Regions from separate parts of the Desulfovibrio sp. UIB00 genome, predicted to be linked through region 2. Evidence: predicted binding sites of a transcription regulator. Region 2 holds the regulator's gene; the other holds the start of a gene.
What was found. Region 2 encodes sigma-54, which starts transcription at its own class of promoters, with help from an activator protein. Its sites were predicted from a motif close to CTGGCACGGNNNNTGCTT; they were not measured.
Positions count from the first base shown of each region.

Region 1: the regulator sigma-54 is predicted to act here: its motif matches at 2,212-2,229, upstream of nifH (nitrogenase iron protein).

Region 1 covers NZ_JAETXJ010000003.1:462,791-467,001, reverse strand. Annotated here, with positions in the region: gene nifD (nitrogenase molybdenum-iron protein alpha chain) at 1-588, opposite strand, end outside; gene JMF94_RS07595 (P-II family nitrogen regulator) at 600-977, opposite strand; gene JMF94_RS07590 (P-II family nitrogen regulator) at 987-1,310, opposite strand; gene nifH (nitrogenase iron protein) at 1,338-2,159, opposite strand; gene JMF94_RS07580 (class I SAM-dependent methyltransferase) at 2,960-3,715, opposite strand; gene JMF94_RS07575 (anaerobic glycerol-3-phosphate dehydrogenase subunit C) at 3,924-4,211, opposite strand, start outside.
Region 2 covers NZ_JAETXJ010000009.1:115,834-120,044, reverse strand. Annotated here, with positions in the region: gene rapZ (RNase adapter RapZ) at 1-503, opposite strand, end outside; gene raiA (ribosome-associated translation inhibitor RaiA) at 689-1,228, opposite strand; gene rpoN (RNA polymerase factor sigma-54) at 1,265-2,689, opposite strand; gene JMF94_RS13330 (hypothetical protein) at 2,766-2,957, opposite strand; gene JMF94_RS13325 (CTP synthase) at 2,985-4,211, opposite strand, start outside.

The DNA.
Region 1 (4,211 bases), on a different contig from region 2:
AATAACGCGCTTCATAAGGCCGTTGTTGGCGATATGGTGGCCCGCCGACTGGCTTACGCCCTTATAACCTTCGCAGCTGTAAGCCACGCAGCGGATGCCGTATTCCTTTTCAGCTTCTGCGGCCACGGCCTGGATGTCGTCGCCGATCAGGCCCACAGGGCAGGTGGCGGCGATCATGATGGTCTTGGGGTGCATAAGCTCCATGATTTCATCAATGGCCTTCTTGAGCTTTTTGGTGCCGCCAAAGACGATGTCCGGTTCCTGCATGTCCGTGGTAAAGCAGTACTGGATGTAGTTGGGGGCGTCCCCCTCTGCCTTGGCCTTGTTGCGGCGCGTGCCCCAGCTGTAGAAGCCGCAGCCCACAGGGCCGTGAGTGATCGTAACCATGTCCTTGATGGGACCGAGCACAACGCCCTTGCAGCCAGCGTAACAGCAGCCCCGGTTGGTCATGATGCCGGGAATGGCACGCGTGTTGGCGATAATAATCTGGTCTTCCGCAGGATTGACCTTGAGCATGTGCTCCTTGCGGTTCTTGAAGACCTTGGCGTTGTAGCGCTCAAGCACTACTGCGTTGGCGTCAATACTCATACATACCTTCCTTATGCGTCAGCGCGCTCGCCCGTGCGAACCACATAGGATTCTTCCACCGGCATCACAAAGATCTTTCCATCGCCGGGGTGGCCGGTGCTGTTGGCCTCTATAATGGCCTTGACCACAGCTTCGACCTTTTCATCGGGAACGCAGATATTGAACAACCGCTTGGGGATCAGCCTGCCCACTTCGGTCAGGGATTCGCCCGCCGGAGTGCGCGGCAGCTCGCCGCTTTCCATAACCATGCGCAGGGTGGCGGGATCCATGCCTTTTTTGCCGCGTCCCAGGCACTTGGTGCATGAGAATGAGGGGCATCCGGCCTTGGACAGGGCGTTCTTTGTCGCCGCCACCATGTTGGCTCGAACCATTGCAACTACTTCCTGCATGGGAGCCTCCTACAGGCCGGACTTGCCGCTGCTGATGGTCCAGGCCTCGCTGACGCTTGAAACAAAGATTCTGCCATCGCCAAAGTGACCATCGCCAGTTTTTGCCACGCGCAGGATAACGCGGATGGCATCGTCCTTGTCTTCGTCGCTGACCACAAGCATGAGCATCTGCTTGGGAATTTCATCATACTGGATATCGCCCACCATGATGCCTTTCTGCTTGCCGCGCCCCACCACATCAAGCTTGGTAACGGCGGGAAAACCCGCTGCCAGCAGCTCGGAGAGAACCTCGGTGGTTTTTTCGGGCCGGATAATCGTGCGAATCATCTGCATAGCTGTTCTCCGTTTCGTGCTGGGTGATTAGGCGTCCATCAAGCCGTGTTCCATGAGCAGCTCTTCGAGCCTTTCCTGGGAGAGGGGCTTGGGGATAACAAACATGTCGTTGCCGTCGATCTTCTGGGCCAGGGAGCGGTATTCGTCGGCCTGTCCGCAGGTGGGGTCGAATTCGATAACGGTCTGCTTGTTGATTTCGGCGCGCTGCACCATGTTGTCGCGCGGCACGAAGTGGATCATCTGGGTGCCGATTTCCTTGGCAACGGCAGAGACAAGCTCGGCTTCGCCATCAACCTTGCGGCTGTTGCAGATGATGCCGCCAAGGCGCACGCCGCCGGTGTTGGCGTACTTCTTGATACCCTTGCAGATGTTGTTGGCGGCGTAGAGGGCCATCATTTCGCCCGAAGCCACGATGTAGATTTCCTGGGCCTTGCCTTCACGGATGGGCATGGCGAAACCGCCGCACACAACGTCGCCCAAAACGTCATAGAACACGTAGTCGAGGTCTTCTGTGTAGGCGCCAAGGCGTTCCAGCAGACCAATGGAGGTGATGATGCCGCGCCCGGCACAGCCAACGCCCGGTTCGGGGCCGCCGGATTCCACGCAGCGGATGCCCTTGAAGCCATTTTTGAGCACCAGATCCAGCTCGATGTCTTCACCCTCTTCGCGCAGGGTATCGAGCACGCTCTGCTGGGCAAGGCCGCCCAGGATAAGGCGCGTGGAGTCGGCCTTGGGGTCGCAACCCACGATCATGATGTTCTTGCCCATTTCGCCAAGACCGGCGTTAAGGTTCTGTGTGGTGGTGGACTTGCCGATGCCGCCCTTGCCGTAAATAGCTACCTGACGCATGAGATTCCCTCTGGGTTTGATGTTCCCGCGCTCGTTGCGCTTGTCCCTCTTTGTGCAGAAACCGTGCCGTTAGATTAAATATTCAATATTATTGCTTAATTTTATAATCTGCATGCACAATCAATACAAAATTGTTAAGATGGCCCACGGTGCAGAAAAAACTCTGTTCTCTGTAAGTTTCTTTAATAATAGGTTTTTATTTGAAGAAAAATTTTGGTCGTGAATCGGCGATACAAATTTGTTTGAAATTGGGAACGTGTTGCAGAGAAATCACCAAGCGTGAATATGCGGGGGCAGACTGGGCTGCATTTGGGGCGCTCTGTGATGGACGCGGCAGAGGAAAGCAGGCAGGTCAGCACTGACTGCCCATGAATGCGAAAGCCCGGCCCATCAGGTAAATGGGGCGGGGGTAGGGATTAATCACAAAAAAAGGGGCGAATTGAGAGCAGTGTGGGGGAGGATGGTGGCGGTTCAGGCAAGAATGCATCTGATCGGGCAGTTCAGCCAGTGGGGGAGGCAAGAGGGCTTATTCTTCAAGTATGCTCAGCCCTGCATGCCGCAAAGATATGTATGGCGGTGCAGGGAGAGTTTGATTCAAAATTGTATCAAAATAGGAGCAGTAGTGTAAAAACTGCAAACCGTGAACACGCCAACCCGCGTAAGAGATACAGCGGCAAGATCGGGCGCACGGCTTATGCGCGGCATATACGGCAGAAATGCAGGCAGTGGTTCGGCGGTGGGGATGGTAGTTCTACGCTCAGCCAGAAGTTCTTTAAGTATCCGGCGGATGAGCGCCGTGGTCAGGATGTACGCCAGATAAGCATTTCAAGGGAATATTCCGTGCGCTCCACATATTCCCCGTTCTGGTTGCGAAATCCCTCAAGATGCGCGGCAAGATGGGCCATATCCGGTTCCGCGCCACGGGCGCGCAGGTTGGTGGCGCAGGCTCCCAGCAGCTTATCACGGGTGTGCGGCACAACCCACTGGCCGTCAACAGGCAGCGCGGTGTACTGAATGCGGCAGCCTTCAAGCCATGCGCGCATGTCGGGGGCATCGGCAAATTGCGGCGGCGTGATACCGTAGTACGTGTACAGCCCGGCCATGACATCCGAGGTTTTGCGTTCGGTAAAGCCCATAAAGACCACCTGCTCCAGAGCATAGTGCTGCAATTTTTCGCGGGCGGCGTCATCGCTCAGGGCCGGGGTCATGGAAGCGAAAACAATCTGAAAGCGTTCCTCAAGGGCAAAGTGCTCCCAGTCGGAAAGCACGGGGCGGATGTTGGCAAGGCCCTGCGCGGCGGCATCCTGCATAAGGATACGGAGCATTTCGTCAGATATATCAACTGCCGTGACAGATGCGGCCTCCTGCGCAAGCCGGATGGTGTACATGCCGCTGCCGCAGCCCACATCCAGAACCGTTTTGTCCCGAAAATCCACGCCATTATCGCGCGCCAGCTGGAGCATGCGGGCCTCGTAGGTGTCGGCCCCGGCTTCATAGCGGGGAAAGGATTCGGCTCTGCTGTTCCAGAATTCCCTGGTGCTGTTTTGGGCTGTCATGGCGTATCCTTTGGGTTGGTCGCAACCCGCCTGGACAATTGGAGCAATGCACGGAAAATATGAGTCAGACGGCGCGGCAATATTGCAGCTTGTTTCTGATTCCCTGAGGTGTGGACTTTGCAAACACCCACTTGGCAGACGGTGAACCGTCTGCCAAGTGGGTGTTGTAAGCGCTTAACTGCGCGGCATAGTTGCCGCAATCCAAAACCTAGCGGGCTTCAAGCCGCTGCCGCAGAATTGTGACAGGGTGCAGGCTGAACTTGCCGGAACCGTGCGTGATCTGCACGCGGCAGGTGCCGCATTCAGAAACCGCCGCCTGAGCGCCGCTTTCGCGTACCTTGGCGAAAAGTTCCGAGCCTACAGTCTGGGCAATGTCGTATTTTTCCTTTTTAAAGCCATAACTGCCGGAAATGCCGCAGCAGCCTGCATCAGCATTTTCCACGGTCACGCCGTCAAGGCGGCGCAGCAGTTCCAGCCCCGGCAGGCCGTTGCCCTG
Region 2 (4,211 bases):
GTGTCGATGACCAGATCAGCCATTTCACGCAGGGGGCGCAGGCTGCTGCGCTCTGCCAGCAGCGCCGCCTCAAGGCCCATGCCCTCGCGCTCCAGCGGATGCGGGCGGCGGGTCGAGGCATAGCGGCGAATGAGTTCCTGATTGTTGGCCTCAAGAAAAAGCAGCATGGGGCGGATGTTTTTGCCCGCGAGCATGCTCAGGCAATCGTTGATATCTTCCACAAAATTGCTCTGGCGCAGATCCATACCCAGAGCAATACCCTTGAAGTGGCTCATGGAGGGGCGCGACATCATGTCCACCATTTCCATGACAAGGCTCACGGGCAGCCCATCGACCACAAAATGGCCCATGTCTTCAAAAACCTTGAGCGCTGTGCTTTTGCCAGCGCCGGAAAGGCCCGTGACAATGCACACCTGCACATCCACGCCGGGAACGGGCGCGTCGGCATCAGGCTTTGCGGCAAGGGTGGAATCTGTGGCGGGTATCTGCGCGGAATCCTTCATGACATTCGCCTCTTCGGGGTCAGATCGCCGTTTGCAGCCGGGGTTGTACGCCACAGGCTTCTGACGGACGTTGCCAAATCCGCGCCGCGCTCAAGCCCAGGTGAGGGCCATTGCGCGGCAACCGGCAGGGGGTGCGCCTGAGACGGGGGCGAGCCGTTGCCAGCCCGCCCCCTCATTATGAACGATTACAACACGGGGTCAATGAGGGCATAGCCGTTCACCTTGGTGCGGTATACCACATTGATGCGGTTGTTTTCTGCATTAAAGAACACCAGAAACTCGCTGCCGATGGAATCAAGCTGCATGAGCGCTTCATCCAGATGCAGGGGCTTGGTGGCGAGGCGGTCGGTGCCGTCAACGGGCTGCTGCACGTCGGCTTCGGCATCGAGGTTGTAGGTAAACACGTCCACATCCGTATTGCGGGCGTGCCGCCGCTGGGCCTTTACGCGGGCCACCTGGCGCTTGATCTGCGATTCAACCTTGTCTGTCACAAGGTCAATGGCGGCGTACATGTCCGAAGTCTGCTCCGTGGCGTTGATGTGCAGGCCTTCGCCCGTAACGGTCACTTCGCAGCGATGACGGAACTTGTCGACTGTCAGCACAACGACAACTTCAAGGCCAGAGGCCTTGCCAAAAAACCGTCCCAGCTTTTCCATGCGGCGACGGGCATACTTCTTCAGATGTTCGGAGGCTTCAAAGTTCTTGAAAGCAAATGAGATGTTCATAAGTTCCTCCTAAGTATTGAGCCACTCGACGGGGAATCAGAAATGCTCCTTGCGCCTTGACGAAGATGGAATATCAAGCGCCGTGCGGTATTTTGCCACCGTGCGCCGCGCAATATTGACCTTGAGACGCTCCTTGAGCATTTCGCCGATACGCTCATCGCTGAGGGGGGATCGGGTATCTTCCTCAGAGATGAATTTCTTGATCAGAGCCTTGACGCTTTCTGAGCCTACCTGGCTTCCGTCATCGAGTTCAAGGCCGCTGTTAAAGAAAAACTTCAATTCAAAGATGCCGTGGGGCGTTGCCACATACTTGTTGGTGGTAATGCGGCTCACCGTTGATTCGTGCATGCTGATGTCGTCAGCAATATCCTTGAGAATGAGCGGCGCGAGCTTGGTCACGCCGTCTTCAAAAAATGGCTGCTGGTGGCGCACAATGCTTTCCATAACCTTATAAAGCGTGCGCTGGCGCTGATACAGGCTCTTGATAAGCCATGAGGCGGAGCGGATCTTTTCTGCGCAGTAGTCCTTTTCCTTCTCAGAGCCGCCAATGTTCATCTGGCTCATGGCCGAAAGCTGCAACTGGGGCAGGCCGTCATCATTGAGCAAAATCACAAATTCATCGCCCATCTTGTACAAATAGGCATCGGGGCTTACGTAGGTTGGCTCGCCGCCGCCAAAACTTGCGCCGGGCAATGGGTCAAGGCTCTGGATGATATCCAGATACTCCTTGAGCTCTTCCATATCGAGCTTGAACTTGCGCAGCAGGGGCTTGTAGCGCTTGGCCTCGAGGTCTTCGAGGTGCGATTCTACCAGCTCCACGAGGATTGGGTCGCGGGCGTAATTGAGGCTCTTGATCTGCACCATCAGGCATTCGCGCGCATCGCGCGCGGCAACGCCGATGGGATCAAAAAGCTGCACCCTCTCAAGCACGGGCAGCACTGCCTCGGGCGCGACCTGGGCCATTTCGGCCACTTCTTCAATGCTGGCTTGCAGGTACCCGGCGGAGGAGAGGTTGCCGATAATGACCTCGCCAATGGCCTTCTGCTCTTCTGTCAGCGACGAAAGGCGCAACTGCCAGAAAAGATGCCCCTCAAGGGTGGGCTTGGCCGCATATCGGGCTTCGAGAGGCGAAATTTCTTCGGCAAGTTCAAACTCGCGCGACTGCGAAAGGCGGGGGGTGCTGGCAAACTCACCGAGGTAATCTTCCCAGTCGGCGTCCTTGGCCAGTTCCCTGTCGTACACTTCCTCCTTTGGGGCTTCGCGGCTTTCCTCGTGCTGCTCCTGGGAGGCATCGTCCGTAAGTGAAGATTCTTCGAGAAAGGGGTTTTCAAGCAGTTCCTGCTGCACAGTTTCCAGAAGTTCCACGCGTGAGAGTTGCAACAGCTTGATTGCCTGCTGCAATTGCGGGGTCATTACCAGTTGCTGTGACAGCTTAAGTTGCTGCCGTAGTTCCAGTGCCATGTGTGCTCTTTTGCCTTAACTAGCCATAGGACTATAGACTTATCTGTTTACAAGTACTGTGCCACATCTGCAAAAATTATGCAATAGCTAACAGTTGCAAGATCAGGTTCGCGGTATCGCCAACCAGCAGCAAAGGCTGCCAGCGCCAAAAATCCAGATTTGGCGCAGCATTTGCGCCGTTGAAAATAATCTGCGCACCAAAAAAGGGGAAGGCAATGCCCTCCCCTTTTTGCGCGATTTTGCGATACCCAAGCTTGGTGAAAATCAAAAAGCCTCGCTGCGTTAGCGCCGCTAATTACACCTTGGCGAACTTTTTCGCCGCTCCGATAAATTCGCGGAACAGCGGATGCGCGTTCATGGGCCGGGACTTGAATTCGGGATGGAACTGGCAGCCAAGGAACCAGGGGTGGTTCTTCAGCTCAATGATTTCCACAAGCGAATCGTCAGGGGCGGTGCCGCTGAAAACCATGCCCTTTTCGCCCAGCATTTCCTTGAAGGCATTGTTGAATTCGTAGCGATGGCGGTGACGTTCATCAACCATGCCCTTCTTGTAGGCCACAAAGGCCTTGGTATCGGGCTGCACCTTGCAGGGGTAGGAGCCAAGGCGCATGGTGCCGCCCTTGTCGCTGCCCGCGTCGCGTTTTTCAACGTTCTTGGTGCGGAAGTCGAACCACTCGGTCATAAGGTAGATGACCTTGTGATCAGAAAGCGGGTTGAATTCTTCCGAATTGGCGTCATCAAGGTTTGCCACGTGGCGGGCAAATTCGATAACCGCGCACTGCATGCCAAGGCAGATGCCAAAGAAGGGAATGTTGTTTTCACGCGCATAACGGATGGCGGCAATCTTGCCTTCCACGCCGCGATATCCAAAGCCGCCGGGCACAAGAATACCATGACAGCCCTTGAAGGATTCCGCACAGTTGCTTTCGTCCACATTCTCGGAATTGACGTAGCGCAGCTCCACTTCAACGCGGTTGGCAACGCCGCCGTGAATGAGGGCTTCGTGCAGGCTCTTGTAGGCTTCCTTGAGGTCAACGTACTTGCCCACAATGGCAATGGTGACCTTGCCCTTGGGGTTGGCGCAGTCGCTCACGAGCTTTTCCCAGGCTTCAAGGTGGGCATTGCGCGCGGGCAGGCGCAGCATGATGGCTACCTTCTGGTCAAAGCCTTCTTCATAGAACTTGAGCGGCACTTCATAAATATTGTTCACGTCCACCGAAGAGAACACGGCGTCCTGATCCACATTGCAGAACAGGGCGATCTTGCGGCGCAGTTCTTCGGGGATGCTCTGCTCGCAGCGGCACAGAATAATGTCGGGCTGAATGCCGATGGAAAGCAGTTCCTTGACGCTGTGCTGGGTGGGCTTGGTTTTGTGCTCGCCAGCGCTGCGAAGGTAAGGCACCAGCGTAAGGTGGATGTTCAGGCAGTTGTCGCGTCCAAGGTCGGAACGCAACTGGCGGATGGCCTCAAGAAAGGGCAGGCCTTCAATGTCGCCCACAGTGCCGCCGATTTCGATAATGGC